DNA from 4 places in the Paenibacillus sp. p3-SID867 genome. Region 1 is predicted to be linked to each of the others. Evidence: riboswitches for the same ligand, from Rfam matches in the RefSeq annotation. Region 1 holds a riboswitch; each other region holds the start of a gene.
The links. Region 1 has a riboswitch for thiamine pyrophosphate ahead of M4D81_RS11990 (ABC transporter substrate-binding protein). Riboswitches for the same ligand answer to the same signal wherever they lie in the genome.
Positions count from the first base shown of each region.

Region 2: it holds a riboswitch for thiamine pyrophosphate, as region 1 does, so the genes downstream of both, M4D81_RS21190 (ECF transporter S component) here and M4D81_RS11990 (ABC transporter substrate-binding protein) in region 1, are expected to answer to the same signal.
Region 3: it holds a riboswitch for thiamine pyrophosphate, as region 1 does, so the genes downstream of both, M4D81_RS09405 (Ykof family thiamine-binding protein) here and M4D81_RS11990 (ABC transporter substrate-binding protein) in region 1, are expected to answer to the same signal.
Region 4: it holds a riboswitch for thiamine pyrophosphate, as region 1 does, so the genes downstream of both, tenA (thiaminase II) here and M4D81_RS11990 (ABC transporter substrate-binding protein) in region 1, are expected to answer to the same signal.

Region 1 covers NZ_JAMBDM010000005.1:48,716-53,070, forward strand. Annotated here, with positions in the region: gene M4D81_RS11980 (GGDEF domain-containing protein) at 1-768, opposite strand, end outside; gene M4D81_RS11985 (VOC family protein) at 1,002-1,385, shown strand; TPP riboswitch at 1,559-1,670, shown strand; gene M4D81_RS11990 (ABC transporter substrate-binding protein) at 1,785-2,816, shown strand; gene M4D81_RS11995 (thiamine-binding protein) at 2,913-3,206, shown strand; gene M4D81_RS12000 (ABC transporter permease) at 3,203-3,958, shown strand; gene M4D81_RS12005 (ABC transporter ATP-binding protein) at 4,012-4,355, shown strand, end outside.
Region 2 covers NZ_JAMBDM010000010.1:171,260-175,614, reverse strand. Annotated here, with positions in the region: gene M4D81_RS21200 (SDR family oxidoreductase) at 1-852, shown strand, start outside; gene asd (archaetidylserine decarboxylase) at 928-1,731, opposite strand; TPP riboswitch at 1,896-2,008, shown strand; gene M4D81_RS21190 (ECF transporter S component) at 2,100-2,729, shown strand; gene M4D81_RS21185 (ABC transporter ATP-binding protein) at 2,722-4,355, shown strand, end outside.
Region 3 covers NZ_JAMBDM010000004.1:99,236-103,590, reverse strand. Annotated here, with positions in the region: gene M4D81_RS09415 (nucleotidyltransferase domain-containing protein) at 74-772, shown strand; gene M4D81_RS09410 (YjcZ family sporulation protein) at 890-988, shown strand; gene M4D81_RS09405 (Ykof family thiamine-binding protein) at 1,061-1,666, opposite strand; TPP riboswitch at 1,751-1,853, opposite strand; gene M4D81_RS09400 (nitroreductase family protein) at 2,038-2,640, opposite strand; gene M4D81_RS09395 (ABC transporter permease) at 3,182-4,135, shown strand; gene M4D81_RS09390 (iron chelate uptake ABC transporter family permease subunit) at 4,125-4,355, shown strand, end outside.
Region 4 covers NZ_JAMBDM010000002.1:395,598-399,952, reverse strand. Annotated here, with positions in the region: gene M4D81_RS05075 (VOC family protein) at 936-1,436, opposite strand; TPP riboswitch at 1,701-1,804, shown strand; gene tenA (thiaminase II) at 1,944-2,630, shown strand; gene thiM (hydroxyethylthiazole kinase) at 2,683-3,525, shown strand; gene thiD (bifunctional hydroxymethylpyrimidine kinase/phosphomethylpyrimidine kinase) at 3,522-4,355, shown strand, end outside.

The sequences.
Region 1 (4,355 bases):
GGATGGTTTACGGGAATTAGGAGCGGACTGCGCACCTGCGAAACTAATGATTAATACCGATATCGTATAGAGTGGATACAGATAGGAACGAACCTCGATACCCATCAGATCAACGAGATAGATGTACAGGACATCTCCGGCAATATAAGCGCTTCCGCCAAGACATAACAGAATGGCCGCCCTTTTCCCTAACAGTCCGGTATTAAAATACAATACCAGCGTAAAAAAAATAAGTACTATTGCGCACAGGGGATACAGCATGTCCACCCAAAGGTTTCCCCATACTGCCTCATGGGCCAGCCCCTGAAGCTCAGGCTTGATGAAATATTCCCACCCTACTGTCATGACGGCTATGCCAACAATCACGATATCCAGCATAAACCGGAGTCCCCGAAACGATCCTTGAACATGCCGGAATAAATAAATGAGAGAACTTGCGAACAAAATGAGTTCAAGTCCCCAGAATAAGTGGGTTAGGATCGGAGAGAAAGCGCTCTCTTTTCCAAACCAAACATAACAAGCGTGAATGATTCGTGCCGCTGCATCCCCCATTAATCCGAGACTCACAATAAGCCAAAATCTGCGAAGATGAACCTCATAACGCCGACTAATCCGCATTAAATAAACGGAGGCGGCTGCAGGAGGAATAATGACTAGAACACGCTGAAGCGATAAAGCCTCAGGCATCCACAGAGCAATCATGATCTGAATGAATGCATATATCATGGCGAGTCGAATCCACAGATGATCTGCTGGAGTTGGACTCATAAGCATTCCTCCTCGGCCAAAAGGTAAGCTGGATCACTTTCATATGTTAGGTCTTTTGAATTAATCTTTCTATTTCTCATGATACTTTTTACCCACTCAAAAGTAAAGATGAGGAAATGAAAGAAAAATCATCTTTATCAGCCCCTGCATGAACACAACTCCCACTTGACGTATAGGGATTATGTGATAACATTTCAGTCATATCTCATATAGATCGGAAAGGGTGTTGAACCATGTCACAGAAACGCTTAGATCATGTCGGTATTGTTGTCCGGGACCTAGAAGCTACAATCGCCTTCTATACATCCGTAGTCGGACTAGAACTAAAGAATCGCCTGACCCATACGAATGGCGTCATCCAGCTGGCGTTCCTCGGGTTTAACGGCAGCAACGAGACGGAAGTCGAGCTTATTCAGGGATACAGCGACACGCTGCCAGCGGAGGGCACCGTTCATCATTTCGCCGTCAGCACGGATAACATTGAAGAGGAATATGCCCGGGTTCAAGGACTTGACGTTCCTCACTTGGACGAGGAAATCGTGACGCTCCCGAATGGTTTCCGTTATTTCTTCGTACATGGTCCCGAAGGGGAATGGATTGAGTTCTTCCAGCGCTAACCTCCACGTAGCAGCCTTTTTCAAATACTTTATCTCGTGAAAGGTTCATAGGATCAATTAATGTTTCCCATTGCATAAGTATTCTAAGCAAAGACCTGCCCCGTTCGTACCTCTTCGAACTAGACAGGTCTGGTGTGTTAGGACTATAATAGCGGATGTAATGATCGAAACTTCATAAATACCGGGGGAGCTGGGATATGGCCGGCTGAGAGTGTATCCGATATGATACTGACCCTTACACCTGATCTGGGTAATGCCAGCGTAGGAAGCCCATGTTTGCGGCAGCTATTTATTTGCCGTGGTATACACTTACGCCGTCATGCGTCCTGATATCATCAGGGCGTTTTTTGTGTGGAGTTGCGAGGTAATAGAAAGAGAACTTAAAGGAGAGAAGAAACGATGAAGAAGGGAAGATGGATTCCGCTGCTTCTCGCTTGCGTCCTGCTTATGGTCGCGTCCGGATGCGGTACAAGCGAACAGAACAAGAAGACAGGTGCCGAAGGCGAAGGCAGTCAGACTTCCGGGAAACTCCGTGACGTGCAGCTGATGCTCGATTGGTCCGCCAATACGAATCACACCGGCCTGTATGCAGCGAAGGAGCTTGGGTATTATGAGGAAGAAGGGCTTAATGTCCAGATCGTCCAGCCGGGAGCAGGCGGAACGGATACGCTGGTCGCATCCGGAAAAGTGCCGTTTGGCATCAGTTATCAGGAAGGCGTAACACTGGCCAGAACCCAAGGATTGCCGCTCGTTTCCATTGCAGCGATCATTCAGCATAATACGTCCGGCTTTGCCGCCCCCAAGGACAAAGGCATCGTGAAGGCAGGCGATTTTGAAGGAAAATCCTATGGCGGCTGGGGCTCACCTGTGGAGGAAGCCGTCATGAAATCCATCATGGAGATCGATGGCGCCGATGTCAGCAAGGTGAATATGGTCAATATGGGCGATGCCGATTATTTTACGGCCGTCAAACGCGACATTGATTTTGCCTGGATCTTCTATGCTTGGACGGGGATTGAAGCCGAGCTTCGCAATGAACCGCTTGACATGATTTATGTGAAGGACTACTCCGAGCAGCTTGATTATTACACACCGGTAATCGTGACGAACGAGAAGCTGATCCAGGAGGACCCTGAGCTTATCAAAGCGTTCATGCGGGCGACTTCAAAAGGATACGACTATGCGATTCAACATCCTGAAGATGCGGCAGCTCTGCTTACGAAGGCGGTTCCTGACTTGGATGCCGAACTGGTTCTCGCCAGCCAGAAATGGCTGAGCCCCCGTTATCAGGATGATGCATCCCGCTGGGGCGAGCAGAAAGCCGAAGTATGGTCAGGATATGCCGACTGGATGTTTGAGCGCAAGCTGCTGGAGAAGGAACTTGATGCGGACCGCGCATTCACCAATGATTTTTTACCGGAGCAGCCATAAGGTTATTTCTATTTAAAAAGAAGAGAGACGGCATTTACGGCAGGCTGCCCCTCTCTCTTCCATTACAATATAGCTTGCACGAAAGGATGAGTTTACATGGCGAATACACTTTTGAGCATTCAAGTGATACCGAGAACGCCAAACGGGGCCGACAGCATCCCTTATGTAGATGAAGCGATTAAGGTCATTCAGGAATCAGGCGTGAAATACGAGGTTCATGCACTCGAAACGACCATGGAAGGTGAGCTCGCCGAGCTGCTCAAAATCGTGGAGCGCATGCATGAAGCGCTGGTGAATGCGGGAAGTCTCAGCATCATATCCCAAGTCAAAATCGCCCATCACCCCAGCGGCATCAGCATGGATAAGCTGACTGAGAAATACCGTCCATGAGAAGCTGGTGGAGTTCGGTTTGGCCGCCCGTTGTGGCGGTCCTCTTCTTTTTGGTGGTATGGCAGGCCGCAGTATCCATATTCGACATTGAACCTTTTATTCTGCCTGCGCCGACGGCCATCGGGCATGAGGCCGTTACCGGAGCTTCCGGTCTCTTCCAGCATACAGCGGCTACCCTGCAATTAACCCTGGTCGGATTTATGATCGGTACGGCGATCGGTCTAGTCATCTCGCTGGCACTGCACATGGTGCCTTTTCTCAAAACCGCTCTTTATCCGCTTCTTATTCTTAGCCAGAATGTGCCGACAATCGCCCTAGCCCCGCTTCTCATGATTTGGTTCGGCTTCGGCATGCTGCCCAAGGTTATCGTGATTACGCTGGTCTGCTTCTTCCCCGTCGCTGTTGCGGCCCTGGACGGACTGACCCGTACTGACCGAACCATGATGAATTACATGCAGATGGCGGGGGCTACCTCATGGCAAATTTTCAGCAAGCTGGAGCTGCCACATGCCCTTCCCTCCATCTTCTCCGGGATTCGAATTGCGGCTACCTATTCGGTCATGGGTGCGGTTATCGGGGAATGGATCGGCTCGGACCGGGGAATCGGCTACTACATGATGCTGCAAAAATCCGGCTACCGCACGGATCGGGTGTTTGTTGCCATCCTGGTCATCGTCCTGCTCAGCCTGCTGATGGTGCTGCTGATCACTTTGCTGGAGAAGCGGCTCATCCGCTGGAATCGAAAAGGTTGAGTCCCCGTGAATAGATGTTTCGAATCTTATATGATAGGAGGCCATTTGTCGATATGACACATCAAGTACCCCTGACGGTCCAGGACGGAGCTGACCCGTCGGCTGCGCCGGTCTCAACCTCACCTGCCCTCGAGGTTCGCAGCCTTCGAAAAACCTTCCGCGACCGGCGCAGCGAAGTGCATGTGCTGGATGGCCTTTCGCTTCAAGTACAGCCCGGGGAATTCGTCTCCTTGATCGGTCCTTCAGGCAGCGGAAAGAGCACCCTCTTCCATATCATTGGGGGGTTAACAGCTCCGGATGCGGGCTCTGTCCTCATGGATGGTAAGGACGTGACCGGGGAAAAAGGCCGCATCGCCTATATGCCTCAACAGCCGGCCCTGTTCCCTTGGCGTACGGT
Region 2 (4,355 bases), on a different contig from region 1:
GTAACGGCGGGAGCAGGAAAGGTTGCGCTGATCACGGGCGCGTCGAGCGGGTTCGGACTGCTCATCAGCTTGGAGCTGGCAAAAGCGGGCTATGACGTGGCAGCGGGTCTGCGCAGGCCGGAGGCGGCTGCAGAGCTGTTGACCCGAGCCGAAAAAGCAGATGTTGTCGAACGCATTCACGTATTCCAGCTGGATATATGCTCAGAGGAACATGTCAAGGCTGCTGCTTGGGAGTTAGAGCAGAAGTTCGGCCGCTTGGACGTGCTGGTGAACAACGCCGGCGAAGCGGTAGGCGGCATGGTGGAGGAAGTACCGCTCAGCGGCTGGCGCAAGCAGTTGGAGACGAATTTTTTCGGGACCGTATCGGTAACGCAGCATATGCTCCCGCTGCTGCGCAAGACGGGACGATCCAAAATCATTCTCATGAGCAGCATTAGCGGCGTGGTCGGCTTTCCGGGTTATGGTCCCTATGCGGCATCCAAATTTGCGCTGGAGGGGTTCGGCGAGAGCCTGTCCATGGAGTTGATGCCCTTTGGCATCGATGTTGTGCTGATCCAGCCTGGTGCCTATGGCACGCCGATCTGGAATAAAAGTTTTGGGGAGCTTACGGTAAAGGAAGGATCACCCTACAGCGGTCTGCTGAAGGGCGTGCTGGACTATTCCGAGCGGACAGCCAGGGGAAGCGGAGATCCGCAGGAGGTAGCCAGGCTTGTGGCAAACATTGCGTCCATGTCCAAACCGAGGTTCCGCTATACGCTGCCCAGAGGTACGCGGCTGACCGCATGGATCAAGGGCGTACTGCCGGATCGGCTGTTTCAGCGGATCGTTTATCGGATGCTGGACCGGCGTTAATCATTCATGCAGCGAATGATTCATGGCCTTAACTTGTCATGCGATGCTTGGTGAAGCTTGGTAAGGTGAATGGAGTTACCCTTTTCTGGTCGGGGACGGGTGAAGCAAACCAAGCAGCTCTCCCATCTTCACCTTGGAGCCGGGTTCCAGGTCACCGCGCGGAGTAAACGTGCCGTTCTCTGTCAGAAGCACGACGGTAGAGCCGAATTCAAAGTACGCGAGTTCATCGCCGATCTCGTATTTCTTCACGTTCTCGTCGGCATAACGGATGCTGCTTACGTTCATGGCTCCGACCTTCACGACGGCAACTTCGCCGAACTCATGCGCAATATAGGTAATGAGGCGCTCATTACGGCTGAGCACATGCCGGATATGGGTCATCGCAAAATCGTTCACGGGGTAAACGCGTCCCTTTAAATGCTCGCTTTCCGCCTGAACACCGGTTACAGGGGAATGAATGCGATGATAGTCGGTTGGGCTTAAATACAATACAAATGCATAACCGTTGATGTAGTTTTCCATTCTCGGTGATTTGGCGAGCAGCTCGCTCAGGGTATAATCCTGTCCCTTGACGCTCAGAATGGTGCCGGCGTTGACGGCGCACATCGCCGATATCGTGGCATCGACGGGGCTTACCATGGCATCGGCGGTGTCGTCTATGGCGCGCAGGCCTATTTTTAACCGGCGGGAAAAGAATTCGTTCAGTGAGCGGTATTCGTGGATTTCTTTCTCCGCTTCATGCGCCGGAATTTGATAAATTCGTATGAATGCAGGTATTAGATGACGGCTCAGCCGGCTGTGGGAACAATGTCCCATGATTCGGGACAGCCACTTGCGGGAGGACAGCTCAGTCATCAGACGCAGCAATTGTTTAGCCATGTCATTCTCCTTTGTGCATAGGTGTCAGCAATAAACGTTGGTGGAAAAGCCAATCACTCTGATATTGACATAGAATGAGCTGGAAATCAATAAATAGCCATTTTTGAAAAAAGGTTCTTGCTAATTGGAGAACGAATGTGTATTTTAAGATTAACATGAAACCGAATAGGGAATACGGGGGCTTGAGTGAATCAGGCTGAGATTGCAGCTGTTATCCGCTGTTGACCGTTAATCTGAACTGGGTAATGCCAGCGTAGAGAATATCCGACCCTGCCTACATAGGGCCTATTTTTCCGTCTGCGCGTTTTTCCAGACGGTTTTTTGTTGTGCTTACACAAAAATAGAGGTGGAGAGGGGAATGTATGGTTATGGGAACATCTATGCAAGAGAAGTTGGGGGTTCAGCCCCGAAAAGGGCTGCGGTTAAGCGATATTTTGGTGACGGTGCTGGTATCGCTGGTGCTTGGCGTCATTTATCACTTCTGGGGTTCGGTTTACAATCTGTTAAAACCGCTGTTCTTTGAAGCGGATGAGTTGTTATACGGAATGTGGTTCGCTGCAGCCACGCTTGCATACTTGCTAATCCGTAAGCCGGGAGTGGCCATCATTGCGGAAGTGGCGGCTGCCCACGTGGAAGTGCTGTTTGGCAGCGGCTGGGGATTGACTCTGCTGCTGTATGGCCTCATTCAAGGACTTGGGGCAGAATTGGTATTCGCGGCGTTCCGTTATCGGAGCACCTCGGCGTGGACGCTGGCGATTGCCGGAGCAGGCGCAGCCATCGGATCGATGATCATGGACTTCTATTACAGTTATACCGATGACCTGCAGACGTGGATGTTCCTGGCCAAATACGGTATGCGGGTACTCAGCGGTGCCGTCATTGCAGGCCTGCTCATGCTCTTGCTGGCCAAAGCCTTGGACCGCACGGGCGTCACATCCCTGCTGCGTCCTGCGTCGAAGAAGGATTACGAAGCACTGGATGATCCGCGCCATGTCTAATGCCACGGTTAGCCTGGTTCCGGCTCAGTCCGCTGAGATGGTTCCGGAACCGGCGGTCTATGTGGAGGGATTGCGTCTGAAGTATCCGGGCGAGGAACGACTGATGTTCAAAGACCTCTCCTTCTCGGCTGTCCGCGGGGAGAAGGTGCTGCTGCTCGGTCCGAGCGGCTGCGGCAAATCCACGCTGCTGCAGGTGCTTAGCGGGATGATTCCCCGCGCAACGGAGGTGCCGATGAAATGCGAGTCGCAGCTGGTTCCGCGCTCTTGGGGGTATGTATTTCAAGATCCGGATACCCAGTTCTGCATGCCGTACGTGGATGAAGAGCTGGCTTTCGTACTGGAAAATCTAAGTGTTCCGCGCGATGAGATGAAGGAGAGGATGCAAGCGGCGCTCCGCGAGGTGGGGCTTGATCTTGAGGAGCTTCATATGCCGATCGGGCATCTGTCCCAAGGCATGAAGCAAAGGTTAGCGCTGGCTTCGGCTCTGCTGCTGGAGCCGGAGGTGCTGTTCCTAGACGAGCCATCTGCCTTGCTCGACCCGGAAGGAAGGGAGCAAATCTGGTCCGCGGTGAAGGCCGTATCGGATGGGCGGACACTGATCATCGTGGAGCACCGGATCGAAGAAATGGCCAGATACGTGGATCGTGTCGTGCTGTTCAGCCCGGATGGCGTGATTCTGGGCGAAGGTCCTCCAGCAGCGATATTCGCAGAATACGAGCGGGAACTCCAAGCTTATGGAATCTGGTATCCCGGCGTATGGGAAGATTATGCGCAGACCCGGGCGGGCAGAGAGCTGTTTGCTCCGGTCGATGCGCTTGGCGATGAGCAGGGTAATCGTAATCTCCTGCATGAGGCTGCTCCGCCGTATGCTCAACGTGGGGAGCCTGTCATTCACCTGGCGAATTTCAGGGGAATGAGATGGGATAAACCGGTCATTAGCCTCCCTTCGGCCGAGGTGTTTCCGGGACAATTCATTGCGGTGGTAGGTCCGAACGGAGCAGGCAAAAGCTCGCTGCTGCTCAGTTTGATGGGGCTGCTTCGCGCCGAAGGGACCTACATGCTCTGCCGGGAAGAGGTCATTCAGGGCAAGCGCAGGAAGGTGCGGAAGAAGAGAGAGCAGCAGCTGCGCCAAATCGGATTCGTGTTTCAGAATCCGGAGCTTCAATTCCTGACGGAGCGCATCGGCGATGAGGTGGTTTACTCGCTGCTGGTGGATCATGTGCCGCCGGAGGAAGCGAAGGCGCAGGCCGAGCGCTGTCTTGAACGTTTCGGATTGAATGGCTTGGAGGCCAGGCATCCGTACCAGCTGTCGACAGGCCAAAAGCGCCGCTTGAGCGTGGCTACGGCCATGGCAAGACAGCCGTCCGTCCTGCTTCTGGATGAGCCGACCTTCGGACAGGATGCGCGGAATACATTCGCGATTCTGGAGATGTGCGAGAAGCTGCGCCGTGCGGGAACCGCCATTCTCATGGTGACGCATGAAATGGAGGTCGCCCAGCGGGTCGCCACGCATATATGGGAAATCCGCGAGGGACAACTGACCTCGAGCATGCCTTCCCCGCGCTGGTGTACCGGGACGGAATCCGGACGGGAGGCGGGCGGAGTGAATGGCACTGATGAGACTCG
Region 3 (4,355 bases), on a different contig from region 1:
TTAGGGTTTTAGCTGAATTAGATATTTTGAGCCCTTTTTTCGGGAGGATCAGAGTCATAATGGAGGAAACGTCATGAGGATGGAACCGGTAGAGGCAGCGGAACGCGTCATTCAACACGATTATCCCGACTGTTTGCTTGCCGTGCTTGGCGGCAGCGCGAGCAGAGGCGAATATAATGAACAATCCGATTTGGACATTATGGTCCTTGAACGAGAGGGTCATGATTTCAGCAGGAGGACGATAGGGGCGCATGGGTGGATCGCGGAAATCTTTATATTGTCTTTATCCTCCTATCGCGAATATTTTGACGAGGGAGTGATCGCGGCGAATCCGTCATTTCAGCGGATGATCGCAGAAGGGACGGTGCTGCGCCTTATGCCCGAGGGGGAAGAGGTGCGGGCGGAAGCCCAAAGCGATTTGGATTACGGACCTCTGCCCTTGACGAGAACCGATATTAACGATTACCGTTATGTGCTAACCGAGTACATGCTGGACTTGAAGAGTCCCCGAAGCGATGGCGAAAAATGGTTTACGGTGCACAAAATAGCCGCGATTCTCTGTGATTTTGTACTTAGGGTGAACCGGGAGTGGACGGGTGAAGGGAAAACGCTGTTCCGCCTGTTTAACCGCTTTGACACAATCTTAGGAGAGCGATTGGAAGCAGCGCTCGCGGCGATGTATCGCCAAGATGATCCTTCTGTTCTAATGGCATTTACCGAGGAAATGCTCCGTCCGTACGGAGGGAAACTTCTCATCGGTTATGAGGAATAAAATATCGATGCCAATAGATAAAGATTGGTACATTAGCCGTGACGCTAGCAAGGCGCGGGAAATACTATAATAGTGTGATTACATCACGGCATACTTTAAATCCAGGAGGGGATCTTCATGAGCGGAGTATATGGCGGCGGTGAATATGGCAATTCAGTAGGAATTATTTTGGTTCTCTTTATCCTGCTCGTAATCATCTTGAGTGCTTGGGTTTAAACCGTCAAGATTCTTGGCAGTAGTGACAGAAAAGCCCGGCGCATGCCGGGCTTTTGTCTGCCTCAATCGGACTCAATTCGATGCAGCTTTAACCGAGGGGCTGTGAGCGGACACCACTGCAGTCATGACCAGATGGCTGCTGTCGGATTGGATCGCATGCAAAAACGCCTCTTCAAGAGACCCGAACACCCGGGATAAGGATCCGTCCAACCGGCTGGCGTAATGAACGCTTCCGGCGAACGTACCGGCTGCCTTCGCACGATTTACTTCACCGTAGATGACCTCCATGTAGTTATCCGTACCCATGGGGTAAAGAGCGAATTGGCAGGCAGTCTCCATATCGGCATGTTCTCCGATGTCGTTGTTTAAGCGGGTCGAATCCTCCGTCATATATACATCGGCGTCCGTATCCCCGGGGCAGCCGATGGAATAAGTGCCATTAAAAACAGTGTGCACGCCACTCGCCGCAGCATGGGCGAATATCGCTCTTGTAACATCAAAGACATGCTCTGCACGTCCACGAATACAGGTACTCACATCGTCTGTCTGAATCCACACCTTCCCCGTATCCACAGATTGCAGCGCGCCCAGGATGACCTCTACAAACCGGTCTGTCATAGGAAATACCGAGAACCGGCATCCGACGATCCGGCTGGTTCCGCAAACAAGCTCATTCATTGTCATTTCCTCCCCATTATATAAGTCCACGTAAAAAAACCGCACCCCGTGAAGAAGGTGCAGTTATGCCTACGAAAAGAAATAAACATAAATGCTACACTTCCCCACGCTAGTATGACCTAGATCGGGTGATAAGGGTTAACGGCAGCCCGCCGTCTCTCAGCACATGGCACCCCTAGTACAGCCAACATCTTATGTAGTTGGTTAACCACAAGATTTGCCCCGGAACTTCATGTTATCGGTAGAAGTTCGAGGGTTCTTACCTGTGTAATTGTATCGTTTTGCCATCGGTTTTTCAATCTTTGCCCATTATAAAAACCGCCTGTCCCAGTTGCAGGAACTTAGGGAGGCGGCTTTTTTCATCTGTTTGATTAGTTATATACTTTCACGCGATCTTCAAGCGGTGCAAATTCTTTTTCGCCTGGTTCAGCAACCGGCTTACCGAAAGGCATTTGAGCAATCAGCTTCCAGCTTTCCGGGATGTTCCATTCGGCTTTTACTTTTTCGTCGATCAGCGGGTTGTAGTGCTGCAGGGATGCGCCCAGACCTTCTGCTTCAAGGGATGTCCATACTACAAATTGCAGCATGCCGTTGGATTGGTTGGACCATACCGGGAAGTTGTCGGCATAAGCGGCAAAGTTTTGTTGCAGCCCGGCAATGACGTTGTTGTCCTCGAAGAACAGTACCGTACCGTAACCAGCGCGGAATGAAGCCATTTTGTCGGCAGTGGATTTGAATGCTTCTTCATCACCAACAACTTCCTTCAGAATGCCTTCCGTCATGTTCCACAGTTTATCATGCTGTTCGCCAAGCAATACAACGACGCGTGCACTTTGGGAGTTGAAAGAAGACGGAGTATACTTAACCGCTTCGTTTACGATTTCCTGAATACGCTCGTCCGAGATAACGGATTCTTTGCTAATCCCGTAATAAGAACGGCGATTTTTGAGTGCAGCTGAAAAATCTTTAGACATTGAAAAAAAACCTCCTGGTGTAATCGAATTTGCATACGCCTGATTAGAAGATGTCCCTTACTACAAGCAAATATGCATTTTACGTTATTAGCCATAAATTCAATTATTATTCTACATTAACTTACGTTTAGTTAGAAATAATAATTCTGTTAGGATATTAATATAACTTAGAGGAATTGTCAACGACTTTTAATATCTAATATAATTTTTCTTATCCATTTAATAGGGATTGAAACAGTATCGTTTTTAGAGAAGTCTCATTATTGCAGATGCTGCATTAAAGGGGATTTAACCAAAGTGTGGTTCTGCCCTGAGGATAATAGCTATGTCTCCACCTAACTTCATATTATGAACAATTCATGAACAAAATATACTTGTATGAACAATTTAATTGATTTTGATTCTCAATTATACTTGTCGAGCCAGAATGAGGATGATATAATGCATATCAGAACGCAATTGATAATCAATCTCAATGAGAATGATGACGAAAATTGCACGATCCCAGGTATTTAGAGACATACGCATAGAAGGAAGAGCCATGAAGATTAGATACTTATTTGCAGCCGTTGTGGTACTCTCGATAATCTCATTATTTATTGGAGTTAAAGATATCTCGCCACTGCAATTGTTCTCGATGACGGAACAACAACAGCATATTATGCTTGTCAGCCGGATTCCTAGGCTTGTCAGTCTCATATTGGCGGGTGTCAGCATGAGCATCTGCGGATTGATCATGCAGCAGCTCAGCCGCAACAAGTTCGTATCGCCCACCACGGCAGGTACGATGGACTCTGCCAGACTGGGGATATTGGTAGCCATGCTTGTCTTCACGACAAGCGGACCGCTTGTCAAAATGCTTGTGGCATTTGTATTCGCTCTGGCAGGAACCTTTATCTTCATGAAGATACTGGATCGGATTAAGTTCAAGGATGCGATCTTCATCCCGCTCGTAGGGCTGATGTTCGGTAATATCGTCAGTTCGATCGCCACCTTCTTTGCATACAAATATGATCTTATTCAGAATATGTCCGCATGGCTCCAGGGTGATTTTTCCATGATCATGAAGGGCCAGTATGAAATGCTCTATCTTAGTATCCCGCTTGTGATTCTGGCGTATCTGTTCGCCAACAAGTTTACGGTGGCCGGAATGGGAGAGGAGTTTGCTACCAACCTGGGCCTTCACTACCGGAGAGTTGTGAATCTGGGACTGGTCATCGTGGCGCTGGTTACGGCTTCCGTCGTGCTGACGGTCGGCGTGATTCCGTTTCTTGGTCTGATCATACCTAATATTGTTAGTTTGTACTTAGGAGACCATTTGAAAAAAAGCCTTTCGCATACCGCGCTGCTGGGGGCCGGGTTCGTACTGTTCTGTGACATCCTGGGCCGGATCATTATTTATCCCTATGAAATTCCGATTAGTCTAACCGTGGGCGTACTCGGAAGCGGTATATTCATTTTCTTACTGATGAGGAGAAAGGCTTATGACTTATAAAGCCAAACTCGGCCTGTTGGCCGCAGCGGCAATCATCCTGGTGGCAGTCTTTCTGTTCATTGATCTTGGCGGCAATTGGGATTACGCGCTTCCGAGGAGAATCAAGAAGGTGCTTGCCATTATTCTGACCGGCGGGGCGATTGCTCTGTCTACCACGGTGTTTCAAACGGTCACGAATAACCGGATACTGACGCCTAGCGTTATGGGATTAGATTCCTTA
Region 4 (4,355 bases), on a different contig from region 1:
TATTACCGCAATAAACTGCCTTTTTGCGCCTATATTCTATGAATAGCGTATCTGTTGTCCGCTAGCACTCGAAAATAACACCCATTTGGCTAAATAACGTATCCTCAGTCCGCTTGCCCTCGAGCAGTAGCATCAATCACTGCTGTAGTACCAATACCAGCAGTAGCCCAAGATCAGCAGTCGCACCAATACAGCAGTAGCACCAATCCCATCAGTTGCACCAAGACCAGTTAGTCTCACCAAGATCAGTAGTCGCACCAAGATCAGCAGTAGCCTAGAAGTAGCACCAAGTCCAGCAGTGCCTCAATCCCAGCAGTTAGCACCAAGGCCACCTGTTAACGGACACCAGTTCCTTTATTTGCCTGATTCGGTCCCAATTCTTACAACTAACGGACACAGGATCTCTTATTACCTCAATAAGGTGCCTATTTGCCATCATATTCTATGAATAGCGTATCTGGTGTCCGCTAGCACTCGAAAATAACACCCATTTGGCTAAATAACGGATCCTAAGTCCGTTTGCCTCGAGCAAGTCGCATTAAGACTAGTAGCCGCATCAAGATCAGTAATAGCACCAATCACAGCAGTAGCAACAAGACAGCAGTCGCACCAAGCCCAGCAGTAGCCTCAATCCCAGCAGTCGCATCAAGCCCAGCAGTAGCCTCAATCCCAGCAGTCCAAGCCCAGCAGTAACTCCAAGCCCAGCAGTAACTCCAATCCCAGCAGTAGCACCCAGCCCAGCAGTAACACCAAGCCCAGCAGTAGCCTCAGCTACATACTCTGTGTTCCCTCGGTTTCTACCTCTAAACCATAGCTACTCTGAGTTACCCGGTCCCTACATCGATTATAATCGACAGCCATCCAAGCATACCCCTTGGAACCGAACCACCCATGATGTTCTCCCTGAAATAACGCTTTTGCTTCACTTCACCTTGTTACGAAATCTTCACCACGATTTCAGCTCCGGCAACATAGGTCATTGCCTTCATGTAATCCGGGTCCTGGGCTCGTCGTTCCATCTCCTCGGGCGTCAGGTCCTCCATTCGCGTCTGAATCCACCATAAGTTGCCGAACGGGTCCCGTACCCGTCCCACCCGGTCGCCGAAGAACAAACTCGTTGGCTCCGTCACCGAGACGGCTCCTGCGGCGAGCGCTTGCTGGTAAGCGGCGTCGCAATCCTCAACATATAAGCGGAGGTACGCCGGGCTATCCGGCCATTCCGGCTTCGCATCAAACATCATCACGACGGCATCTCCGATTCGCACCTCGGCATGGCCGATGACACTATCGCCAACATAGACGCGGGCTAACTCTTCGGCTTGAAAAGCCTGCTCCAGGAATTCAATCAGCGCTGCGGAGTTTCTTGAGATAATCCATGGTGTCACGGAGGTGTAGCCCTCCGGAATGGGTTTAACCGCTTTTGATGGGTTCGTCATAAATAAGCTCGCTCCTTTAAACTTCATTTATTTGAATAACGTTTATGTACTCATTATGTAGGGGAATACATGACAGCCGAGCGTCAGTGATTCTGAAACAAGTTTGGGGCAGCCGGCGATTTTATCTCGCGAAAAGAATACTGCCACCGTACAACATCATGATCAACCGGTTACGGGAAGATTCCGCAAGTGGGGTTCTGTCCGCGAACCGTTAACGTTTGACAGCATCTACAAACCTATGTACAGTATTAGACAAAAGAATAGGAAGTCCACTAGGGGAGCCGTTAGCGGCTGAGACAGGAGCGTATCTTGGACCCTTTGAACCTGATCTAGTTCGTACTAGCGTAGGAAAGTGGAGCCTTCGTATATAAGGTCTTGGTGCGTTTTTGGCGCACTCGGGCTTGTTGACGAAGCCGCTCCAGTTTTCGGGGCGGCTTTTTAGCGTTGCCTGGAAAGTCGTGTCTTATGGACTTCCTGCTCTTCAATATGTTGGAGGTGGGGACAAAAATGAGTTTTACGCAAGAGCTCCGTCAGCAGGCGGGAGACATTTTTCAAGCAATCTTCGACCATCCCTTTGTAAAAGGCATTGCCGAGGGGAAACTGGAGCGGGAACAGCTGATTCACTACGTGAAGCAGGATTTTGAGTATTTGAATGCCTACATGCGGATCTATGGAATTGCCATATCCAAATCGAGCAGCCGGGAAGAGATTGCAACCTTTAACGAACAAATCTCATTTATCCTGCACAGCGAGGTGCATCCGCATCAAAATTTCTGCACAGCCGCAGGGGTGACTTACGAAGAGCTCCAGGGGTATCCGCTGGCTCCGTCCGCACATCATTATATCCGTCATATGCTCACGGTTGCGCATGAGGGCAGTCTGGGCGAGATTATGGCCGTACTGCTGCCTTGCCCGTGGACCTACCTGGAGATTGGCCGCAAGCTGCTGGATGAAGTGAAGCCGGATGAATCCCATCCGTTCTACGATTGGATTTATTTCTACGGCAACCGGGGGGAAGACGCGACAGCCAAGTTCTGCAGCCGTGTCGATGAATGGGCGGAGCATGCGACGGCAGCCGAGCGAGAACGGATGAAGGAGCATTTTATGCTGAGCTGCCAGCTGGAGTATATGTTTTGGGATATGGCTTATAAGCAGGAGGAATGGCCGGTGCCGCTGCAGGCTGCGGTGCTGTAAGGAGACCTAACTAGCTCATAAATTCCAATATAGCGAAGAGAGGCTGATTCATATGCATACATGGGAAAAAGAGGTTTCGGCGCTTTTAACAAAAGTGCGGCAGACGAGCCCCCTCGTTCACAACATGACGAACGTGGTGGTTACGAATTTTACGGCTAACGGCTTGTACGCGCTGGGCGCGTCGCCGGTCATGGCTTACGCGCCGGAGGAAGTGGCGGATATGGCCGCCATCGCGGGCGCGCTCGTATTGAACATCGGCACGCTGAACCGCGAGCTTGTGGATGCGATGATCATAGCCGGACAATCGGCGAACGCACACGGCGTGCCGGTCCTGCTGGACCCGGTCGGTGCGGGAGCGACCCGTTTTCGAACGGAGTCGGCGCTGCGGATCCTAAGCGAGGTGAAGGTATCGTTCGTGCGCGGGAATGCGGCTGAAGTCGCTCACCTTGTCGGGGAGGCCCGCGAGATCAAAGGCGTAGACGCTGGCAACAGCACGGGCAGTGATCATGCCGAGCTGGCCGTGCGGGCTGCGCGCGAATTAGGCACGATCGTGGCCATTACCGGTGAAGAGGACGTGATTACCGATGGAAACGAGGTACGTATCATTACCGGCGGGGATGTTCTGCTCACGAAGGTGACCGGGGCAGGGTGCCTGCTGACCTCGGTGCTGGGTGCCTTTGCCGCAGTAGAAGCAAACCTGCTGCTTGCCGGTACGGCGGGCCTGGCCTTCTACGGGGCCGCGGCGGCGAGAGCTGCAGAGCGAACCGCGGACCAGGGACCGGGAAGCTTCCAGATTGCTTTCCTGGATGAGCTGGCAAAGCTTCAACCAGGCTCGCTGGAGGGCTATGCCGCTGTCCGGGAAGCGGAAGCGTCCGCTGCAGGTGGCGCACGATGAGCAAGTCTCACGTTCCTCGGGCACTGACGATTGCGGGGTCTGACAGCGGCGGCGGTGCCGGCATTCAAGCCGATCTGAAAACCTTCCAGGAGCTTGGGGTATACGGCATGTCAGCGATTACGGCGATCACGGTGCAGAATACATTGGGGGTTCAAGGCGTTTATCCGCTGCCTCCCGAAGCAGCTGCTGAGCAGATTGAAGCGGTTGGCTCGGACCTCGGAGTCGATGCATTGAAGACAGGCATGCTGTTCAATGCCGAGATCATTCGCCTGGCTGCTGACCGGATCCGGGCATTCGGCTGGGAGAAGGTCGTTGTGGATCCCGTGATGATCGCCAAGGGCGGAGCAGAGCTGCTGCAAAGCGAAGCGGTGCAGGCTTTAAAAGAGGATTTGCTGCCGCTGGCGTTAATTGTCACCCCCAATATACCGGAGGCCGAAGTATTGGCGGGGATGCGTATCCGCACGAAGGAAGATCGGAAGGAAGCGGCGAGACGTATCCAGGATCTGGGGCCCAAGATCGTTGTGATCAAAGGCGGCCATGACGAGGGAATGACCGGCAGCGGTGAAATTGCGGATCACGAAAGAGACAGGGGATCAGCTATGGCGGCGGGTACGCAGCAGGAAGAGTTGTCTCAGTCCGAAAGTACGTATGGCCAAACAAGAACCGCCAGCGATAACGGGGAGTTTAATGAGGGACGCTCCCCCATGATCAAGAATGATGACAGATTCGGTAACTCCGACAGTCCTCCGGTGATGGACCTTGTATACGATGGTATCGCCTTTACAGAATTATATGGACAAAGAATTCATACCGTTCATACGCATGGTACC